One region of the Methylorubrum extorquens genome, then DNA from elsewhere that is predicted to be linked to it. Evidence: riboswitches for the same ligand, from Rfam matches in the RefSeq annotation. Region 1 holds a riboswitch; the other holds the start of a gene.

Region 1 (10,559 bases):
AACCGCGGCCGTGGCGGCGGCGACGTGCGGCAGGTACGCCTTCCGCCGCCGCGCGATCCAGGCCAGGGCGCTGCGAAGCGACGGTTCGCGGAGTCTGCGTGACGCCTGTGCCGAAGCGGCGGCCCGCGGGGTCGGCCGGATGCGCATCACCAGGATGGCGAGGGCAAGGTTCGGCAGCGCCGCGAGGACGAGCAGAGCCTGCCACGGGGCGAGGGGGGCGAGGCCGGGAAGGGTAAGGCCGCCCCGTGCCGTCAGCCATGCCAGCACGGCCCCGCCCGCGAGGAGAGCGAAGCTGCGGCCGAGCGTGGCGGCGGCGGTGAGCGCCGAGATGCCCCGGCCGAGGCGATTCCGGCGTAGATGCAGGGTCATCAGCGAGAGAGCGGCGGGGCCGAACCCCGCCTGACCCAGCCCGAGCGCGAGGCGCGCCGCGAGGAGCGCACCGAACCCGCCTGCGAGACCGCTGGCGAAGGTCGCCGCACTCCAGAGCGAGAGCCCAGCGAGGATAAGTCCACGCTGGCGACCACGGTCGGCCACGATGCCGAGCAGCGGAAGGGTGAGTGCGTAGGGGAGGGCGAAGGCCGAGCCTTGGAGCAGGCCGAGCTGGGTATCGCTGAGAGCCAAGGCCTGCTTGAGCGGGGTGGCGACCAGCGTCAGGAGAAACCGGTCACTGAACGCCGAAAACTGGATCGTGGCCAGCAAGGCGACGAGCGGCCAGCCCACGAGACCGGCTCGGGCGGAGGCTGTGCCCGGCTGCGGGTTCGCGGAAAGGGATGACATCCGTGGGTTCAGGCGAGGGCGCGCGACCAAGCGGACATCAGGTTCGCGGCACTCTCGCCGGGCAGAGGCTGGCCGACGGTGCCCGCGCGCGGGTGTCGCATTTCGGCGCGATAGCGGCCCGGCGGCAAGCCGAACGTGCTGCGGAAGGCGCGGCTGCAATGGCTCTCGCTGGCAAAGCCGTGATCGAAGGTGAGGGTGGTGATCGAGCGGGCCTCGACCGGATTGCGGAGCGCCCCGCTCAACCGTTCGAGGCGGCGGGTCAGGATGTGGTGTGCGACGCCACCCGTCGGCTCGAACAGGCGATAGAGTGCGCTGCGCGACAATCCCGCCCCCCTTGCGACCATCGAGACGTCGAGTGCGGGGTCGTTGAGCCGCGTTTCGATGAATGCCTCCGCGCGCCGCCGCCGCAGATCGGCGATAAGGGCATTCGAAGCCTCGTCGTCGGGCCTGACCTGCCCGAGCGCGCCGGCTAGCAACTCGGTCAGCGCACGGGCGGTGCTCTCGGCCGTGCTCGGATCGGTGGCGGCGGCCCGCCGCGCGAGGGATCCCATCAGGTCGCCGAGCAGACCCGACACCGCCTCCGGCAAGACATGTCCGTGATAGCGGCCCGCTTCGGGTGCCGCCGCCTCGACCAGTTTTCGGCTCAGGCTCACCGTCACGGTCGATGCCGATTCGACGTGCGTGCGCTGCGGGCGGCTCATGTCGAACAGGATGACGTCGCCGGGTGCGAGGCGGCGTTCCGAGTCGATGGAACCACCATAGTAGGTACCGCTGCGCAGGTACTGAATCACGAAGTGATCGAAGCCGTCGCGGCGCACGCGGGCCCTGTCACGCCAATGCTGGACGCTGCTTAACGTTCGCTCGAAGACGTTGATCGGGCCGAACCGATGCGCCTCTACGCGAGCGCGGAATGGCCCGTCGGTCGCCGCGACGTTGGAACCGGCCGAGTAGAGCGCATGATACCCCTCGAAGCCGTCTGCCTCGGATGTGAAGGTGAAGGATTGGTTCGACACGGGCCAAGGAGCGCAAGGGAATCTGAAAACCGCGATCCCATGCAGTTATCGGTATCGCTTCTGGTGATCGCAAGCGCGATATTGTGCAGAAAGTCCCGCGCTCGCGATGTGTTGAGAAGCGTAATTCAATCGACGGCTCGACGGCATGCTTTCCACGCACTTTTCATCCGGCAAGCCGCCTCGGGTCGGGTCTACTCGACGACGAAGCGCGTCTCGCCGGCGCTGCGGTTCCAGAACAGGGTCACCCGGCTGACATTGCACAGGTTCACCCCGCGAAACTCGGACTCGTCGCCGTCGTTGTAGACGACCTTGATGTCCCACTTGCAGGCGTTCGAGCCGCCGTTGAACGTGATGTCGGCGGTGTCGCCGTTGGCGATCGCATCCTTGCCCATCACGTCCTGGCCCCAGTGCGACTGGCTGACGGGACCGACATAGACCTCGTCGATCTGGTAGCCGGTGCGGTTGACGAGGGTGAAATCCTGCTTGCCCTGAGCCAGGGTAAGGCTTGGTGCGAGCGCCGCGGTGGCCAGAAGGGTGAGGCTGAAAGCGGTTCTCAACATGTCGGGTCGTCCTGGCGCCGATCGATCGGCGGGTCCGGCAGGCATCCTCCTGCCACGCTTCCGCCTTAGCGCAGGGGCCTGCGCTGTGCATTGCCGTGTCGCTTCGATGACTTGATCCAGCGTCCCAATCTCGGTCATGCTGGCTCACCTTGCCCGGCCTTCCGCGTCACGATGCGGTCACGCTCGTCCCCCAGGCTTCGAGCGTGCCGGGCGCTCGTCGTCCACCATGGGCTCAAAGCGCCGTTCGTGCCCCGCGCGAAGCCTTGCTTTGAGCACTCGAGAACCCACCTGTCCCCGATGCGAGACGCCGACGCACCGAAACCAACGCCGACGGCTCTCGCCGACGGATCGGAAGCCGAGGACGTCCCGTTCGGGGCTCTGCAACGCTGCGTTGGCATCCGCGATTGGCTGCTCGGTGAAGGTGCCCGGTTGCCCAAGGCCGACGACCTGCTTGCGGGGCTCGCCGAGCGCCTCAACGCGATCGGCGTGCCGATCGACCGGGCCTCCACGGCCATCGACACGCTTCATTCCGAGTATTCCGGCGTCGGCCGCGTCTGGACCCGCGGCGCCGGATCGACCGTGCGCCTGTTTCCCCACGGCGAGGTCTCCGCGAAGGCCTACCAAGCGAGCCCGTTCTCCACCGTGCACGAATCCGGCGAGTGGCTGAGCCTCGATCTCGCGGAGACCGCCGAGGACGCCTACGCGATCGTCCCGGAGCTGAAGGCCGACGGCTACACGCACTACCTCGTGGCGCCCCTGATCTTCACCAACGGCAACAAGAACGGCATCACCTTCGCCACGCGCGCGGAGGACGGCTTCCGCGATGAGGATATCGCGATCCTGCGCTTCGTCATGCCCGCGCTCGCCGCGGTGATGGAGATGCGCATTCTCAACAAGCAGCTCGATACGGTGCTGCGCATCTATGTCGGCGACGAGCCGCACCGCGCGATCCTCTCGGGCGACATCCGGCGCGGGCAGGTGCGCCGCATCCGCTCGGCGATCCTGTTCGCGGATATGCGCGACTACACGCGCCTGTCCGCCAACCGGACGCCGGAGGGCGCGGTCGATCTCCTGAACGCGTTCTTCGACTGTCTCGTGCCGCCGATCGAGCGGGAGGGCGGCGAGGTGCTGAAGTATCTCGGCGACGGGCTGCTCGCGATCTTCCGCGAATCGGGAGACGACCTCGGTGGCGCGGCCAAGAGTGCGCTCACGGCAGCGGAGGCGGCGTTGGCGGCTCTTGCCGAAGCGAACGCGGTCGGGCGCTTCGGCCTCGGCGAGCGGGTGGTCGATGCCGGCATCGCCCTGCATCATGGCGAGGCGGCCTACGGCAATGTCGGTTCCGGCACGCGGCTCGATTTCACCGTGATCGGCCGCGACGTGAACCTCGCGAGCCGCCTCGCGCGGCTCAACCGGACGCTTCAGGAGCCGCTCCTGATGTCGAAGCCGTTCGTGGACTTCCTGTGGGGCGACCCCGAACCGCTCGGAAGCCACGACCTCGACGGGTTCGACGAGCCGATGGCGGTGTACCGCCCTGGCCGGAGACGAGCGGCGAAGGCCGCTGCGGAATAAATCGTCAACGAACGCAAGCCAAGCGTTCGCGTGCGTCCGCCGTCCGGTGTGAGTCGTAGATTGATTTGCCCCATCCCCGGCCCGGTAGGGATTGACCGCGCGCCCGGCGGGGCCCACATCCGAAGTGTTCCAGGGAGATCCCCGACAAGGGGCTGAGAAACCGCTATCGCCGTCGCCGGCAGCGCGGAAATCCTTCGAACCTGATCCGGCTCATACCGGCGTAGGGATTGGACCTGATGGGGCGCTCATGCGAGCGGACCCGCTTCTATCGAAGCACATGGTGCCAGTTCCTGCGGGCAGACCCGCGGAAGGCACGTTTTCGATGTCAGACCTGCTGACCTCCCCGATCGGCCAGCGCCGGAGCCTCACGATGCGACCGCGCCCGGCGGAGTTGCCGCAGCGTGCCGACGTCGCCGTGGTGGGCGCGGGGCTGATCGGCCTGTCGATCGCGTGGCGGCTGGCGCAAACCGGCCGCTCGGTGGCCGTGGTGGAGCGCGGGAGCATCGGCAGCGGTGCGAGCCTTGCCGCGACCGGTATGCTGGCACCTGCTGCCGAGCACGAGCCGGGCTCCGATCTGCTGTTGCCGCTGGCGCTCGAATCGCTGCGCCGCTGGCCGGATTTTCGCGACGCGCTCCAGGCGGCGTCTGGCCGCGAAATCGATTACCGCGCGGACGGCACCCTCGTGATCGCCATCGGCCGCGACGAAGTGGAGCGTCTGCGCTTCCGTCACGATCTGCAGCGCCGCTCGGGTGTCGCCGCCGAGTGGCTGTCCGGCCCGGAGGTGCGTGCGCGTGAGCCGCTGCTGCGCCCCAACGTCACCGCCGGCATCCTCTGCCCCCTCGACGCGCAGGTCGACCCACGGCTCGTGATGGACGCGCTGCTCGGCGCCTGCGAGGCGGCTGGCGTCGTCATCAGCGAGGGTGTCGCGGTCGAGGGGCTGGAGCGCCGGGGCGGGCGCGTCACCGGCCTGCACGCCGCCGGCCGCACGCTGGCCGCAGACACGGTGATCCTGTCTGCCGGCGCTTGGAGCGGGGAAGCGAGCCTGCTTCCCGGCGACCTCGCCGTGCCGGTCCGGCCGCTCAAGGGGCAGTCGCTGGCGCTGCGCACGACCAAGCGCACCGGCACCCTCTCCCGCATGGTCTGGACCGACGCGGTGCATATGGCCCCGAAAAGCGACGGGCATCTCATCGTTGGCGCCACGGTGGAGGATTGCGGTTTCACCAGCGGCGTCACCGCGGGCGGGTTGTTCGCCTTGCTGGAGGGCGCACGGCGGGTTCTGCCCGGTATCGAGGAAATGGCGATCGACGCGGTTTGGAGCGGCTTCCGTCCGACCTCGGACGATGACGCGCCGATCATCGAGGAGGCCGCTCCCGGCCTCGTCGTCGCCACCGGCCATCACCGCAACGGCTACCTGCTCGCCCCGGCGACCGCCGACGCCGTGGCGACCCTCCTCACCGAGGGCACGCTGCCGGACTTCGCCCGCGGTTTTGGCCGGGCGCGCTTCTCGTCATCGATGCAAACCGCAGGGAGGGCCGTGGCATGAGGCTGACCGTCAACGGTGAGACCTGCGAGCGCGAGGCGACCGACCTCGCCGTCCTGTTCGCGGCGGAGGCCGAGGAGCGGGGCATCGAGAGTGCCGAGGGAATCGCCATCGCCGTCAACGGCCGCGTGGTGCGCAAGGGGGCCTGGGCCGAGACGTCACTCAACGAGGGCGACCGGATCGAGATCGTCCGCGCCATGCAGGGAGGCTGACCATGAACCATCACGACACCACCCTCGCCCAGACCTCCGCCGCCGAGGACGACGCGCTGGAAATCGCCGGCATCCGGCTCTCCTCACGGCTGTTCATCGGCACGGCCGGCTACCCCAGCCAGGAGATCATGGCGCAGTCGGTGCGCGCCTCGGGTGCCGAAATCGTCACCGCCTCGATCCGCCGGGTCTCGCTCCAGGGCCACGGCTCGGACACCTTCCAGAAGCTGAAGGGCGCCCGCTTCCTGCCCAACACCGCCGGTTGCGAGACCGCCCGCGACGCGATCATGACCGCTGAACTCGCCCGCGAGGCGCTCGGCACGTCCTGGATCAAGGTCGAGGTCATCGGCGACCGCGAGACGCTCTATCCGGACGTCACCGAACTGCTCGAAGCCTGCCGCCATCTCGTCGATGACGGCTTCACGGTGCTGCCTTACTGCAACGACGATCCCGTGGTCTGCGAGCGGCTGGCCGATCTCGGCTGTGCCGCGGTGATGCCGATGGGCTCGCTGATCGGTTCGGGCATGGGCATCGCCAACCCGGCCAACATCGAGCTGATCTGCCGCCGGGCCAAGGTGCCGGTGATCGTCGATGCCGGTATCGGCACCGCCTCGGACGCGGTCATCGCGATGGAGCTGGGCGCGGCCGCCTGCCTCGTCAACACCGCGGTGGCGAAGGCCGACGACCCGGTGCGGATGGCCGGCGCCATGCGCCACGCCGTCGAGGCGGGCCGTCTCGCGCATCTGGCCGGTCGCATCCCGCGCCGCGGCCGGGCCGAGCCGTCGAGCCCACAGCTCGGCCTCGTCGGTTCGTGAGGGCGGGTGACGCTCCCGCCGCTCCTCGTCGTCACCGACCGCCACGGCGCGGACCGGCCGCTGACTGAGACCGTCCGGGCGGCGGTGGCGGGCGGGGCGCGCTTCGTCTGGCTGCGCGACCGCGATCTCGACCGGGACACGCGGCGGGATCTCGCCCACAACCTGATCGCCCTCCTGGCATCGGTCGACGGCAGTCTCGTCGTCGGCGGCGACGCGGAGCTGGCGGCCGAGACCGGGGCGCAGGGCGTGCACCTGCCGGGCTCTGCCGGGATCGACGGCATCCGTGCGGCGCGCAAAATCCTTGGCGCGGGGGCGCTGATCGGGTTCTCCGCCCACTCCGTCGCGGAGATCGCGGAGGCCGAGGCGATGGGCGCCGATTACGCCACCCTCAGCCCGATTTTCCCGACGGCGAGCAAGCCCGGTTACGGTCCCGCCCTCGGCCTCGCCTCATTGCGCGCCGTCGCAGCCCATCGCCTGCCGGTCTTCGCGCTCGGCGGGATCGACGGGGACAACGCCCCTGCCTGCCGCAAGGCCGGGGCGGCGGGCGTCGCCGTGATGGGCGGCGTGATGCGTGGGGCCGATCCGCGTGCCGCGACCGCCCGGTTCGTCGCCGCGGTCACGTGAGGGCGGCGAGGCCCGCTTGGCAGACCACCGTATCCTGATCGCCCGTGCCGCCGGAGCAGCCGATGGCGCCGACGATTCGGCCCTCGACAACCAGCGGGAATCCGCCCGGCGAGGCCGCCAACCCTGCGAAGGTCTTTTGTTCTCTGTCTGCCCATTCGGTTCCGGCACCGGACCCTGCCGGATATCGCCCCTGCGCCGATCACCCCTGGCGCTGTGGCGTCAGGCGTATAGAAGCCCTGACAGAATTCTTTTCCAGCAAGGCGCCCGGCCAGGGCTGCGAGCCGAACCGCATGATCAACTCTCCCCTCATGACCGTCATGGTCGATGCCGTGCGCAAGGCCGCCCGCGGTCTCAAGCGCGACTTCGGCGAGATCGAGAACCTTCAGGTCTCCCGCAAGGGCCCCGGTAACTTCGTCTCGGCCGCAGACCGGAAGGCGGAGGAGGTGCTGCGCGACGCGCTGATGAAGGCGCGGCCCGGCTACGGCCTCATCATGGAGGAGAGCGGGAACATCGAGGGCACCGACAAGAGCCACACCTGGCACGTCGATCCCCTCGACGGCACCACGAACTTCCTGCACGGCATCCCACATTTCGCGATCTCGGTCGGGCTCGAGCGCGACGGCCAGATCGTTGCCGGCGTCATCTACGATCCGGCCAAGGACGAGCTGTTCATCGCCGAGCGCGGCAAGGGTGCCTTCCTCAACAACCGGCGCCTGCGCGTCTCCGGCCGGCAGGATTTCGCCGACGCGCTGGTCGCGTACGGCACGCCTTACCTCGGCCGCGGCAGCCACGGCCGGCTGCTCAAGGAGGTCGCCGCGGTGATGGCGGTGTCCGGCGGCACCCGCCGCCTTGGCTCGGCGGCGCTCGACCTCGCCTACGTCGCCTGCGGCCGGACCGACCTGTACTGGGAGCGCGACCTCCAGACCTGGGACATCGCGGCCGGCATCATCCTCGTGCGCGAGGCCGGCGGCTTCGTCACCAGCGCCGATGGCGGCGCCGAGCCGCTCGCCGCCCGCTCCGTGGCCTGCGGCAACGAGGTGCTGCACCGTGATCTGATCGGCCTGCTGCGCAAGGCCGCCGCCTGACGGGCGGGGCGCGCCCTGCGCCCCCGGCCCGCTCTAACCGAACGTCCCGCATCGCCGTCAACCGAGCACCCCGCATGGAAGCCCGTCGCCACTCCGCCCTGAAGGACTCGGTCCGCTCGATTCCCGACTATCCGAAGCCGGGCATCATCTTCCGCGATATCACCACCCTGCTCAGCGATCCGCGCTCGTTCCGCCGGGCGGTCGATTCGTTGGTGCACCCCTATGCGGGCGGGCGGATCGATCAGGTCGCGGGCATCGAGGCGCGCGGCTTCATCCTCGGCGGCGCGGTGGCGCACCAGCTCTCCTCGGGCTTCGTGCCGATCCGCAAGAAGGGCAAGCTGCCCCACAAGACCGTCTCGACGGCCTACGCGCTGGAATACGGTACCGACGAGATCGAGATCCACGTCGATGCGATCAAGGCAGGCGACCGGGTGATCCTGGTCGATGACCTCATCGCCACCGGTGGCACGGCGACAGCGGCGGTAAACCTGCTGCGCCAGCTTGGCGCCGAGGTAGTGGCCGCTTGCTTCGTGATCGATCTGCCGGAGATCGGCGGCGCCCAGCGCCTGCGCGATCTCGGCGTCACCGTGCGCACGCTGATGGAGTTCGAGGGGCACTGAGCCCCTCATAGCGCCGGATTCTTGCTCGCCTTGCGATGACGGAGAGGCGGCTTCGCAGCCGTCATCGCCAACGTCAGCGCAGCAACCCGGCTGCGCGATGTCTCATGTTCGGGCGATCGGCCATCAGGCGGCGAGGCTGTCGAACAGGCCCTTGCCGTCGGTGCCGCCGACGAGGGCGTCCACGAAGTTCTCGGGGTGGGGCATCATGCCGAGCACGTTGCGCTGCTCCGAATAGATCCCGGCGATCGAGTTGAGCGAGCCGTTGCGGTTCGCATCCTCGGTCAGTGCGCCGCTGGCGTCGCTGTAGCGGAAGGCGATGCGGCCCTCGCCTTCGAGCCGGTCGATCGTCTCGGAATCGGCGAAGTAGTTGCCCTCGCCATGCGCCACGCAGACGTCGATCACCTGACCCTCGGTATAGGCCGAGGTGAACCGCGTGTCGGCGCGCTCGACCCGCAGGAACTGCCGGTGGCAGATGAAGCGGCGGTTGACGTTGCGCATCAGCACGCCGGGCAGAAGGCCCGATTCGCACAGGATCTGGAAGCCGTTGCAGATGCCGAGCACGAGGCCGCCGCGGGCGGCGTGCGCGCGCACCGCATCCATGGCCGCTGCCCGGCCGGCGATGGCGCCGCAGCGCAGATAGTCGCCGTAGGAGAAGCCACCCGGCACCACCGCGAGGTCGGTGCCGGCGGGCAGCTCGGTATCGGCGTGCCATACGCTAACGACTTCCACACCGGAGCGGCGGAGTGCGCGGGCCACGTCGCCGTCGCGATTCGAGCCCGGAAAGACGACGACGGCGGCGCGCATCAGGCGATCTCGACGGTGTAGTTCTCGACGACGGTGTTCGCGAGCAGCTTCTCGCAGGCGGCCTTCAGCGTCGCCTCGGCCTGTTCGCGGTTCCCGGAGGCGACCTCAAGGTCGAACACCTTGCCCTGGCGTACGCCGGAGACGTCATCGATCCCGAACGACTTCAGGGCCGCCTCGATCGCCTTCCCCTGGGGATCGAGAACGCCTGTCTTCAAGGTGACGACGATGCGGGCTTTCATGGCGGGCACTCGTTTGGGAAATCGGCGGGCCGCGCCGCGCGGGGGCGGTCAGGCCGGATACGGAGGGAAGAGCGCTCGATCGCGTGCGCGTGAGCCGGACTGTTCAAGGCGATCCGAAAACAGGTGAGAACCTGCCTGTCGGAGGCCGAAATTCTACCGCGGTTTCGTGAAAACGTCACCGCAGGAAACATCTCACCGGCGCTTGGCCGCCGCGATCGGCTCGGCTTCGGTTGCGCGGCGCCAGAGCTGAACCATGATCCAGGCGGCGACGAGACTGAACAGCGCCATCAGCACGTGGCCGACCTGATCGCCGAGATCGAGCAATCCGGCCAGAGCCCAGCCTGCGGCAATGGCAGCCGCGAACACTTCCGTGCCGACCAGCACCATCAGACCGAGGATCGTGATGAGATTCCGCATAAGCGCGTCAGCCCGTTCCGCTTTTCAAGCGGCGAACTAGCCCGAGGCCGGGGCTTGGCGCAACCGTCCGGAACGAACGAGAACACGCAGTTAAGGTATGAATGCGCCCGGCATGCGCGTTCGCTGATGCCTCGACAACGAAAAGGGCCGGCGGATTCGATCCGCTGGCCCTTCTTTCGGCTTCAGCGCGGCGCGCGCTTGGCAAGGATGCGCTGGAGCGTACGTCGGTGCATGTTCAAGCGCCGTGCCGTCTCGGAGACGTTGCGGCTGCACAGTTCGTAGACGCG
Region 2 (10,559 bases), 3.9 Mb from region 1:
GCCTGAAGCAGCTCAGGGCGGAGAACCCGGATCAGGTCGTGCTCGTGCGCGGCGACCGGGACGTGCCCTACGGCCGGATCATGGAAGTGATGGGCCTCGTCGGTCAGGCGGGCTTCACCAAGGTCTCGCTGATTGCCCAGTCGGCGGGTGGCGCGCCAGCCGCAGGGACGCCCCGTTAAGCCGATGGCCGCTCCCAAGCCAGCTCCGAAGGCCGCCCCCATGCCGCCGATGCAGGCCCCGATATCTGCTCCGATGCCGGCTCCCGTGCCCGCTCATGCCGGGCAGGGATTACCCTCGGGCCCTTCCGAGGGAGGCGGCCAGGGGCGCCTCACGGTCGCCTTCGCCCTGGCCCTGGCCCTGCACGCCGCGGGGTTGATCGGCATCACCTATCTGCATCTGACCCCGCCCGCGCCCCCGGGGGATCAGGAGATCACGATCGATCTCGCGCCGCAGATGGCGGAGGCCGAGACCCAGGCGCCTGCCGAGTCGCAGCGGGTCGAAGAGATTCCCGAGGAGGCCAAGCCCGAGGGCGAGCCGGAGACGGCCGAGCCGGTCGAGACACCGGACGAGGTGAAGCCCCCGCCCCCCCCGGAGATGACGGAGGTGATGCCGGAGGAGGTACAGCCGCCGCCTCCGCCGCCGGAAGCCGTGACGGAAGTTCCGCCCGACACGGTTCCCCCGCCGCCGGAGGAGCAGATCATCGCCTCCGAGGCGCAGGAGGCGGAGCCGCTGGCGCCGCCCCCGCCCGTGGTGGCGAAGGCCCCGGAGCCGCCCAAGCCCGATCCCAAGATCGAGGAGCGCCGCAAGGCCGAGCTGGAGAAGAAGCGCGAGGCACGCCGCAAGGAGATCATCGAGAAGAAGCGCGAGGAGGCGCAGAAGGAAGCGCGGATCAAGGCCGCCAAGGCGAAGGCCGAGCGTGACGCCGCCCGGCGTGCCCAGGCGGCGCAGGTGGGCAATTCGCAGCGCAACTCCGCCGCCACCTCGCGCCAGAGCGCGACGGGCACGGCCGCCGCGGCCAACGACCCCAACGCCATGGCGGCCTGGAAGGGCTCCATCGCTGCGACGATCCGTGGCCGGATGAACCGTGAAGCCGCGGCCGGCACCAGTGGCGGCGTGGCCACCGTGCGCTTCACCGTGAGCCGCTCCGGCGCGGTGAGCGGAGCGTCTCTGAGCAGCAGCAGCGGGATCGGCGCCATCGACAGCGCCGCGCTCGCGGCGGTGCGCGGCAGCTTGCCGCCCGCCCCCGCCGGCGTAACGCAGTCGAGCCTCCCGGTCACCGTACCGCTGCGCTTCAGCCCAGGACGTTAGGCCGGCATCGTTCTCCCATCCGCCGCGTTGTCCCGCTCACACCGGACAGCGCGGCGGATGACCATCTTCTTCACGAGCGACACGCATTTCGGCGACCCCCGGATCCTGCGGATCGACCGGCGCCCCTTCGCGGATCTGCCGTCCCACGACGCGGCCCTCGTCGAGGCCTGGAACGCCGTCGTCGGGCCGGACGATACCGTCTGGCATCTCGGAGACTTCGCCCTCGGCCCTCCCCCGGAGCGCATCGCGGCCCTACTCGGCGCGCTCAACGGCCGCAAGCACCTGATCGTCGGCAACAACGACGGCCCCGCCACCCTCTCGGCGCCCGGCTGGACTTCGGTGGCGCATTACGCGGAGACCGAGGTCGAGGGCCGCCGGCTCGTACTGTGCCACTACGCCTTCCGCACCTGGAACGGCCTCGGCCGCGGCGCGATCAACCTGCACGGCCATTCCCACGGCCGGCTCAAGCCGATCCCGCGACAATACGATGTCGGCGTCGATGCGCAGGGCTTGGCGCCGGTCACCCTCGACCAGATTTTCGTCTCGCGCCGCGGGCGTGTGTCGGGGACGGCGCGCCAAAACCGCGCCGGGCAGGATCTCCGTCGCCAAGATCTCGGTCAAAAGGAGTCCACCGAGGGATAGGGGTGTCGATCGAATCCCAGTGCGCCGAATGTTCCACCAAGAATCGTCCGGGAAGCCTCCAAGAATCTTGGCAGATCCTGCAGGCCAGTTTCGGAACCATCGGCTTAGCGTCACCGTTCAAAAGCCGACACGAGCGACGACGCAGTGGCCGGATCGGTGAAGACACTGTGATGGCCGCGTGCTGAACGCTCCTTAACCTTATCATGACTTCGGTCGAACAAAGTCGGTCTGCCCCATGCGTCACCTCATGCGACACACCGTTTTCGCCGGCCTTGCGGCCTCCCTCGTCGGCGTCTCCCTGGCTTCCTCCGCGCTCGCGGCGCCGGGCTGCCTCGATGGCCGCCGCAAGATCCAGGAAGCCAGCGCTCTGCGCTATCAGGCCCGCCAGGAAGCACAGCTCGGCAATCACGACCGGGTTTGCGACACCCTCGACGAGATCGGCGACCGCTACCACGAGGCGCAGGACGCCTTCGAGGATTGCGGGGCCGACATCGTGTCGATCGATCTGCGCAGCGAGCTCCGCTCCCTGCGCGCCGCCAAGCAGGTCAACCGCTGCGACTGACCGCGGCCGGCCCCGCGCTCCCGGCGGATCGAGACTGCCTCTAACCCGATGCTGCCAAAGCCGGATCCGTCCGCGGTTTCGAGTGTGGTCCCGCACCGCCAAGCGTCACTGTGAAGCGCAGATTCACTGCAATCGAACCGATCGCTTCGCGCCGGAAAACTCCTCTTCTTCCCTCAGGGTCTTGCCATGATCGCCACCGACAACGCCCTCCGTCAGCCCACCGCCGACATGCAGACCGGCCCTTCCTTCGCCGCGGCCCTGTTCGGCTTCCTCGGCAGCACCGTTGCGACGACGATGGTGATGTTTCTGCTCAGCAGCAGCGTCTGATCCGGCTTCCGCTCAGATCCAGGCGGGGACCGGTCAGCAAGCCCGCGCGGTGCTCGCACGAGACACGACATCGTGCCCTGCGAAGCGAACGAGCGGATTTCCTGAGGCCTGCCTCAAGGGATCAGGACTGGCCTCAGGGGGCGACCGACCAGAGGCGGCTACGCGAGAACAGCATCTCCGGATTGCCGACTTGGTTCGCCGTCTTCGGCACCGGGCAGCGGGGCGTTTCAGGGCGGGGTGCTACGACGACCGCCGCCTGAGCGGGCGGCACGAGGCCGAGCCGCATTTGCACCGCCGGGTGCCGGGCAGCGGTGATGGTGACGACACCGGCGATGATGCAGCCGGCCATCAATCCGAGAAAGAAATTCGTCATCTGAAGCGGGTTCCGGACCCGATGTGGCACGGACTGGCCATAACGGCCGCCACGTCGAAGCACTCACCCCCTTTCGGGGCGCCAATACGGCAGAACGCTCGCATACCGGCTTTTAACAAAAACGATGCATTGATTCGCCTGCGATCGGCCGAGGGCGGCGCAGGGAGAACACTGACGATGCAGTACGCGGCCAATGCCTATGCGAAGGCTTCGCGCGTGGCGCTCTCCCCTCGGGAAGCCGAGGCGGCCGTTCTGCTGAAGGCCGCCGGCCGTCTCCAGTCCCTCGGCTCACAGATCGAGGCGGGGCCGGCGCTCAACGACGCGCTGACGTTCAACCAGCGTGTCTGGACGATCCTGGCCTCCGCCGCGACCGAGCCGAACAGCCCGCTCCCCACCGAGGTCCGCACCGGCATGGCGCAGCTCTCGGCCTACGTGTTCCATACGATTTTGGACACGATGATCGAGCCGACGGCGCAGAAGATCGAGTCGCTCGTCTCGCTCAACAACCACATCGCCGCGGGGCTTCAGGGCGACGCCGGGCCGGGGGTGTAAAGGCCGGCTTCCAGAAAACCGAATCGCTTCAGAGCTGCCGGAGCGGATCGCCTTCGGCAGCGGCGTACCGTCTGGGCCGCTGACCATAGGCCGACGCGGCGCGCGCGTGCCCGCACGTCCGGTCCCGTCGGATGGCTGGTCATACCAAATCCGCCATCCCGAAGGGATCGAGCGGATTTGGTATCAGGCCGTCTTGGCGATGCGCTCGCCCGGAGATGGCGCTGCTTCCCGCGCGTAGGCCCGCGCCTTGAGGATCACTTCGTCGGGGATCTGCATCACGACATCGCCGGTCTGCGGATCGGTGACACGGAAAACGAGGCTCTGGCTGTCCGCATCGCGGGTATAGGCACGCCGCTCCGGCTCGGACGGTTTCGTGTCCGCACTCTCGGGGCTCACGGCGACGGTGACCGCGGGATCGAGCACGCGGGAGGCGGGCGCCTCGTCGCGAACGGTCTCCGCGACCGGTCGGACGGGGGTGATGGGGGCGGTGGAGACGGGCGGCGTCGAGGCCGCGGCCCTGATCGGGTCCATGGCTGCATTCCTTCGGTTCCGGCGCGAGGCCGGACCTCAGGAGATTGCGCGCGTCGCTACCGGAATCTTAAGGCCCGCCGCTTGTCCCCCGGGAATGCCGGCCAGCCTCACCGATCCGTAACGATGACCTGAAGAATTTTCGCGAATTCGCATCAAACGATAGGTTTTGCGAGGATGGTCGCCCGCCGGGCGGCCATCCCGTATTCGGCGCGCGGCTTACTCCGCCGCGTCGACGTAGAGCTTGCCGCCCTCCTCCAGGAACTCCTGCGATTTGGCCGCCATGCCGGCCAGGCGCTCGGCGTCGCTCATCGGCTGGGCTTGGCCGATGACGATGCCGGCCTCCTCCATGGCGAGCACGTCGGCGCGCAGATCCTGCGTGATCTTCATCGAGCAGAATTTCGGGCCGCACATCGAGCAGAAATGGGCGACCTTGTGCGCGTCCTTCGGCAGGGTTTCGTCGTGGTAGGTACGCGCCGTGTCGGGATCCAGCGAGAGGTTGAACTGGTCCTCCCAACGGAAGTCGAAGCGGGCGCGGCTAAGGGCGTCGTCACGGAGCTGCGCCGCGGGGTGGCCCTTGGCGAGGTCGGCGGCGTGCGCGGCGATCTTGTAGGTGATGACGCCGGTCTTCACGTCGTCGCGGTTCGGCAGGCCGAGATGCTCCTTCGGCGTGACGTAGCAGAGCATGGCGCAGCCGAACCAGCCGATCATCGCCGCGCCGATCCCGCTCGTGATGTGGTCGTAGCCCGGCGCGATGTCGGTGGTCAGCGGGCCGAGCGTGTAGAACGGCGCCTCGCCGCACTCAGTCAGCTGCTTCTCCATGTTGATCTTGATCTTGTGCATCGGCACGTGGCCGGGGCCCTCGATCATGGTCTGGCAGCCCTTGTCCCAGGCGATCTTGGTGAGTTCGCCGAGCGTCTCCAGTTCGGCGAATTGGGCCGCGTCGTTGGCATCCGCGATGGAGCCGGGGCGCAGGCCGTCGCCGAGCGAGAACGACACGTCGTAGGCCCGCATGATGTCGCAGATTTCGTCGAACCGCTCGTAAAGGAACGACTCGCGGTGCCCGGCGAGGCACCACCGCGCCATGATCGAGCCGCCGCGCGATACGATGCCGGTGGTGCGCCGCGCGGTGAGCGGCACGTGGGCCAGCCGCACGCCGGCATGGATCGTAAAGTAGTCGATGCCCTGCTCGGCCTGCTCGATAAGCGTGTCCTTGAACACCTCCCAATCGAGCTTCAGCGGGTCGCCGCCGACTTTCTCCAGCGCCTGATAGATCGGCACGGTGCCGATCGGCACGGGCGAGTTGCGCACGATCCACGAGCGGATGTTGTGGATGTTGCGGCCCGTCGAGAGGTCCATGACCGTGTCCGCACCCCAGCGGATCGACCAGACCAGTTTTTCGACCTCCTCGGCAGCCGACGACGTGACGGCGGAGTTGCCGATGTTGGCGTTGATCTTGACGAGGAAGTTGCGGCCGATCGCCATCGGCTCGAGTTCGAGGTGGTTGATGTTGGCCGGGATGATGGCCCGCCCGCGGGCCACCTCGTCGCGGACGAATTCGGGCGTGATGAAGGGCGGCACCGCCGCGCCGTAGCTCTCGCCGTCGGCGAGCGCGGCCTCGGCGCGCTCCAGCATCTGCGCGCGGCAGGCATTCTCGCGATGCGCCACGTAGATCATCTCTTCCGTGATGATCCCGGCGCGGGCGAACTCGTATTGCGTGACCAGCTGCCCCGGCTCAGCCCGGCGGATCGTACGCTCGGCGGGGCACGGCGCCACGAGCTTGTCGGCGGCGGCAAAGCCGTTGTCCTCCGGCTTCACCTCACGCGGCTTCACGGCGGCGTAGCCGCGCCCGACGATCCACGGCTCGCGGACCGGGGCCAGACCCTTCTCGAGATCGATGCCCGCATCGGTCTCGGTGTAGGGGCCCGACGGGTCGTAGACCCGCACCGGCTCCTCCTTCGGGTCGGAGAGGGCGATCTCCCGGTAGGGCACGCGGATGTCGGGGCGGCCGGGCGCCTCGGCATAGACCTTGCGCGAGCCCTGCACGGGGCCGGTGGTCACGCTGGCGGGATTGCCGTTGGGAAGATCTTTGGGACGGACGGGTGCGTTCATCGCTGTCGCTCCTGATAGGGGAGGCGACCCGTGGTCCCGACGATGGTGCGGCTGGCCGATGCTGCTTGTGAGCAGCGGCCACTGGTTCCCGTCCCTCCGCCGGTACGAGCCGGATCAGGTTCAAGGGTCAGGGCGCCTGCCCACTCTCAGCCCCATACGGGGCCCCCCTCGGAACGATTCCAGCCTCTGCTTCGGCGCGATCCTTGTCAATGCATCGCCGGAACGGGCCGATTCGGAGGAAAGATTTTTTGTTTCGGAACTGGCCCGGTGTCACGGCGGGAAAGCTTGACCGATTGCCGCGGATTCGAGCCACGGTTTCGACGAAAAACTCACCAATTGAGCCGGGAAGCCTCCTTTGGCGACCCCGCGCTGCGGCTTGGGTGTGGATGACGCCCGGTCGGCGGGTGGCCACGCGCCCGCCTTTTCGCGACACACGATGGCGATGAGCACGGTCGTCCCTTTCCGCCGCCCCCCTGCCCCCGCCACGCCGGTCCGCTCCGGCTGCGACGTTGCGGCTGTCGCGGGCGACCTCCTGGACGTTCTCGATCAGCTTGAAGGGCTGGTGGCGCGGGCGGCCGGCATGGACCGGCCCCGGATCGAGGTGGAGCGCAGCGTGCAGCACCTGCTCGATGCGATCAGCGCCGTCGAGCGCGCCTCCGACACCCTAGGCGAGGGCAGCAGCATCTCCGAGCCGGCCTGAGCATTCAGGCGCCGTCGGCCTTCGGCCGGGTTTCGCGCGTTTTTGCTTGTTCCCAGCTCACGCGCTGCATCGACATCGCGCGTGGCAACGGCTTCGCAGCCCGGTGCCGGGAAAGGCAGGACCGTTCACGCCCCGGCGTGCAGCACGCTCGCCATGATCGTCCCGTAATGGCAGGCGGTCGCGGCCAGGACGAAGGCGTGCCAGATCGCGTTCTGGAACGGCAGGCTGCGCCAGACGTGGAAGACCACGCCGCCCGAGTAGAGCAGGCCGCCGATAGCGAGGAGCCAGAGGGCGGACGGGGTGAGCCCCGAGATCACCGATTCGTAGGCGAGGACGCCGCTCCAGCCGAGCATCAGGTAGAGCACGATCGAGACCCGGTCCCAGCGGCCGGGCATCAGGATCTTGATGGCGATGCCGGTGAGGGCGACCGTCCAGATCAGGGCAAGCAGCGTCCAGGCGACGGGGCCGGAGCCGACCAGCGCCACCACCGGCGTGTAGGTGCCGGCGATCATCAGATAGATGAAGGCATGGTCGAAACGGCGCAGGATCCACTTGCGCGGGCTCACCGGCCACATGTTGTAGGCGGCAGATGCGCCAAGCATCGCCAGCAACGCGGTGGCGTAGACCAGCAGAGAGGCCCGTTCGATCCACCCGAGATGGTTGAGGGCTGCCATCGCGATCAAGCAGATCGCGCCGAGAAACCCGAGGGCGATACCTGCGATATGGACTACACCGTCCGCCCGCAATTCACTGGGCGTGTAGTTCCATGTCAGCGCAAGCGGGCGTCCGTCCTCGGCCAGAAACATCCTCTGCTCCTGTGTTGGCGAGGTATTTAATTCTATAGAGCGGCGAGTCGTTCCATCGTCGGACTACCGAGGGCAGAGTCTTCCACCGAAATTGCTGTGACGACGACTGGAGCCCACCTTTTGCGCTGCAAGGTACACCGCTTTCTATGCTGCATCGCAGTCGGCCAAGGTTCCATTCCGAGCCTTCCCCCAGCATCCAAGCCGATCGCGACGGTTTCATGAACCGGGCGCGGACGCCGAGCAGGTTTCGCGCCAAACCACTGGAATGCCGCGGAGCCGTTTCAGGCGCCGCGGCCGGCGAGCGCTTCCAGCCCGATCGGCACCTCCGCCCCCGTGGGCGCGGAGGCGGCGGGCACGCCGAGGCTGAGGCGGGCATGGACGGTGGCCATGATCAGCACCGCCATGGCGAAGACCTGATGCGCCAGACCCGCCCAGAGCGGCACCTGCAGGAGCAGGGTCGCGATGCCGAGACCCATCTGTGCCGTTGCCAGCGCCGCCACGCCCATCGCCCGGCCCGCCGCGGCGCTTCTGGGCGCCGTAAGCGCGGCCTGGACCGCGTGGGCGATGGCCGCCAGCACCACGAGATAGGCGAAGAGGCGGTGGTTGAACTGCACCAGGGCGAGGTTGTCGATGAAGTTCTCGATGAAGGGCACCTTGTCGAACAGCATCCGGGCCGGCGGCACGAGAACGCCGTCCATGTCCGGCCACGTGTTGTAGAGCAGGCCCGCCTTCGAGCCGGCAACGAGCCCGCCGAGCCAGATCTGGACCAGCACCAGGGCCGGCAACAGGCAAGCGACGACCCGCACCGGTTCGGGCGCCGGAGCGAGCGCCCGCGGGCGGGTGCCGGCGGCGAGCCAGACGAGACCGGCGAGGATCAGACTCGCGGTGGTGAGGTGGAGTGCGAGCTTGAGCGGCGCCACCGCCGTCATGCCGGGCTGGAGGCCCGAGGCGACCATGATCCAGCCGATGGCGCCCTGAAGCCCGCCGAGCAGGCCGAGGCCGAGGAGGCCGGTGAGCAGGCGGCGCCCGAGCATGCCGCGGGCCCAGAACCACGCAAACGGCAGGAAGAACACGAGGCCGACGATCCGCCCGAGCAGGCGGTGCCCCCATTCCCACCAGTACAGCGTCTTGAAGCCGTCGAGCCCGATGCCCTGGTTGAGGATGCGGAATTGCGGCGTGTCGCGGTACTTGTCGAACTCCGCCGCCCAGTCGGCGGCGTCGAGTGGCGGGACCACGCCGGTCACGGGCCGCCACTCGGTGATCGAGAGGCCCGAGCCGGTGAGCCGCGTCGCGCCGCCGACGGCGACCATCGCGACGACGAGCACGGCGAGCCCATAGAGCCACGCGCGCACCGCACCGTGTCCGGGGCGGTAGGAGGCCGCCGGAACGGCGTCGAAGCGGTCGAGGGTCGGGTTCGTCGACAGTCTCATGGTCTCGCGCGTCAGGTCCGGCGGCCGGGAACGTTCGGGTGTGGCTTACGGGAAGCGGGACCCCGCGCGCAACGCGAGCTATGACGCATGCAGGGGGATCGCCTGAGGCGATCCCCCTGTTTCCTGCCAGCCTCAGTCGCCGGCGCCCGCCTCCGCAGGTTCATGCTTTCGCTCCGCTTGACGCCTTGGCTGAGCCGAGGCACGCGCCGCGAAGCCGCATTCCGCGACTTCGAGCGATCGCCCCGTGACGCAGGCTTCCCGCATTGCGGCGTCCGAACAGGACCGGTACGACCCGTCCTGGCGCGTGGACCGGCGCGCCGTCCTGACACGAGAGATCGAAGGCCCCCATGCGCCGCCGCACGCGCACCCTGCTCGGAACCTTCGGGATCCTGGCCTTCGTGATCGTCTACGCGCCGCTGGCCATGGCGCTTGCCGACAGCCGCATCTCGGAAACCCATCCGGCGGTGCAGACGGTGATATACTCGATCCTCGGCATCGCCTGGATCTTCCCGCTGATGCCGCTGATCCGCTGGATGGATCGGCCGGACGATTAGGGATTAGAACACGCCGGGCCCCTTTTTTCGCCGTACTCCCTGGCGAAAAGGCGAGACGTCTTACGCTCAAGGTTCGCTTCCGAAGGTCGCCCGCCGCCCATGCGCCCCTCCTCGCGCCGTCCCGCGCTTTCGTTCCGTCCGCACCTCCTCGCCGCCTCGTTGATGCTCGCCGCGCCGCTGGCCGCCGAAACCGCTGCCGCGCAGGGGACGCCGCGTTCCATGGCGGAATGCGAGCGGCTGAAGAACGATCTCGCCTACAACCAGTGCCTCGCCATGTTCGGCCCGCCCGCCCGGAACGTCGCCAGCGGTGGCGGCTATGTCAGCGGCAACGACGCCTCCACCACCTCCTCGGTCGCCTCGACCGCGACGATCCCCGGCATTCCCTCGATCGAGGAGCCCGATGTCGAGCCGGCGCGGCGCCGCGGACGGCGCTCCGGCCGGCGCGGCCGGGCCAGCGCCAGCTTCGATGTCGGCAGCGCCGATGCCGGTGCGGGGGAGTCGGAGGGCGGCTCGTCGCGCTCGCGCCGCCGCCGCCGCTGAGGCGGCCTATCCTCACGCCACGTTGAGCCGCCGCCCGCGGTTCCAGGCCAGGAACGGCACGCCGGACAGGAGGCTCGCCAGCGCGGCCTCACTCTGGTGCAGCCCGTTCACCGAGACCCGCGGCA

What was found. A riboswitch is a leader RNA that binds a small molecule or an ion and turns the genes downstream of it on or off. The one in region 1 is predicted to bind thiamine pyrophosphate.
Region 2: it holds a riboswitch for thiamine pyrophosphate, as region 1 does, so the genes downstream of both, thiC (phosphomethylpyrimidine synthase ThiC) here and thiO (glycine oxidase ThiO) in region 1, are expected to answer to the same signal.

What each region holds. Positions count from the first base shown of each region.
Region 1 covers NZ_JALJXF010000001.1:411,010-421,568, forward strand. The annotation lists gene J2W78_RS02010 (MFS transporter) at 1-777, opposite strand, end outside; gene J2W78_RS02015 (helix-turn-helix domain-containing protein) at 786-1,790, opposite strand; gene J2W78_RS02020 (hypothetical protein) at 1,982-2,350, opposite strand; gene J2W78_RS02025 (adenylate/guanylate cyclase domain-containing protein) at 2,648-3,919, shown strand; TPP riboswitch at 4,042-4,164, shown strand; gene thiO (glycine oxidase ThiO) at 4,242-5,462, shown strand; gene thiS (sulfur carrier protein ThiS) at 5,459-5,671, shown strand; gene J2W78_RS02040 (thiazole synthase) at 5,674-6,483, shown strand; gene J2W78_RS02045 (thiamine phosphate synthase) at 6,490-7,107, shown strand; gene J2W78_RS02050 (heme-binding protein) at 7,100-7,228, opposite strand; gene J2W78_RS02055 (inositol monophosphatase family protein) at 7,398-8,192, shown strand; gene J2W78_RS02060 (adenine phosphoribosyltransferase) at 8,267-8,812, shown strand; gene purQ (phosphoribosylformylglycinamidine synthase subunit PurQ) at 8,936-9,616, opposite strand; gene purS (phosphoribosylformylglycinamidine synthase subunit PurS) at 9,616-9,855, opposite strand; gene J2W78_RS02075 (hypothetical protein) at 10,048-10,272, opposite strand; gene J2W78_RS02080 (ActR/PrrA/RegA family redox response regulator transcription factor) at 10,455-10,559, opposite strand, start outside.
Region 2 covers NZ_JALJXF010000001.1:4,340,083-4,350,641, reverse strand. The annotation lists gene tolR (protein TolR) at 1-179, shown strand, start outside; gene J2W78_RS20320 (energy transducer TonB family protein) at 220-1,308, shown strand; gene J2W78_RS20315 (metallophosphoesterase family protein) at 1,366-1,950, shown strand; gene J2W78_RS20310 (hypothetical protein) at 2,186-2,512, shown strand; gene J2W78_RS20305 (hypothetical protein) at 2,699-2,839, shown strand; gene J2W78_RS20300 (hypothetical protein) at 2,973-3,212, opposite strand; gene flaF (flagellar biosynthesis regulator FlaF) at 3,390-3,764, shown strand; gene J2W78_RS20290 (flagellar protein FlaG) at 3,948-4,295, opposite strand; gene thiC (phosphomethylpyrimidine synthase ThiC) at 4,512-6,404, opposite strand; TPP riboswitch at 6,479-6,583, opposite strand; gene J2W78_RS20280 (hypothetical protein) at 6,841-7,104, shown strand; gene trhA (PAQR family membrane homeostasis protein TrhA) at 7,230-7,910, opposite strand; gene J2W78_RS20270 (COX15/CtaA family protein) at 8,192-9,340, opposite strand; gene J2W78_RS20265 (DUF2842 domain-containing protein) at 9,688-9,894, shown strand; gene J2W78_RS20260 (hypothetical protein) at 9,994-10,434, shown strand; gene J2W78_RS20255 (polysaccharide deacetylase family protein) at 10,447-10,559, opposite strand, start outside.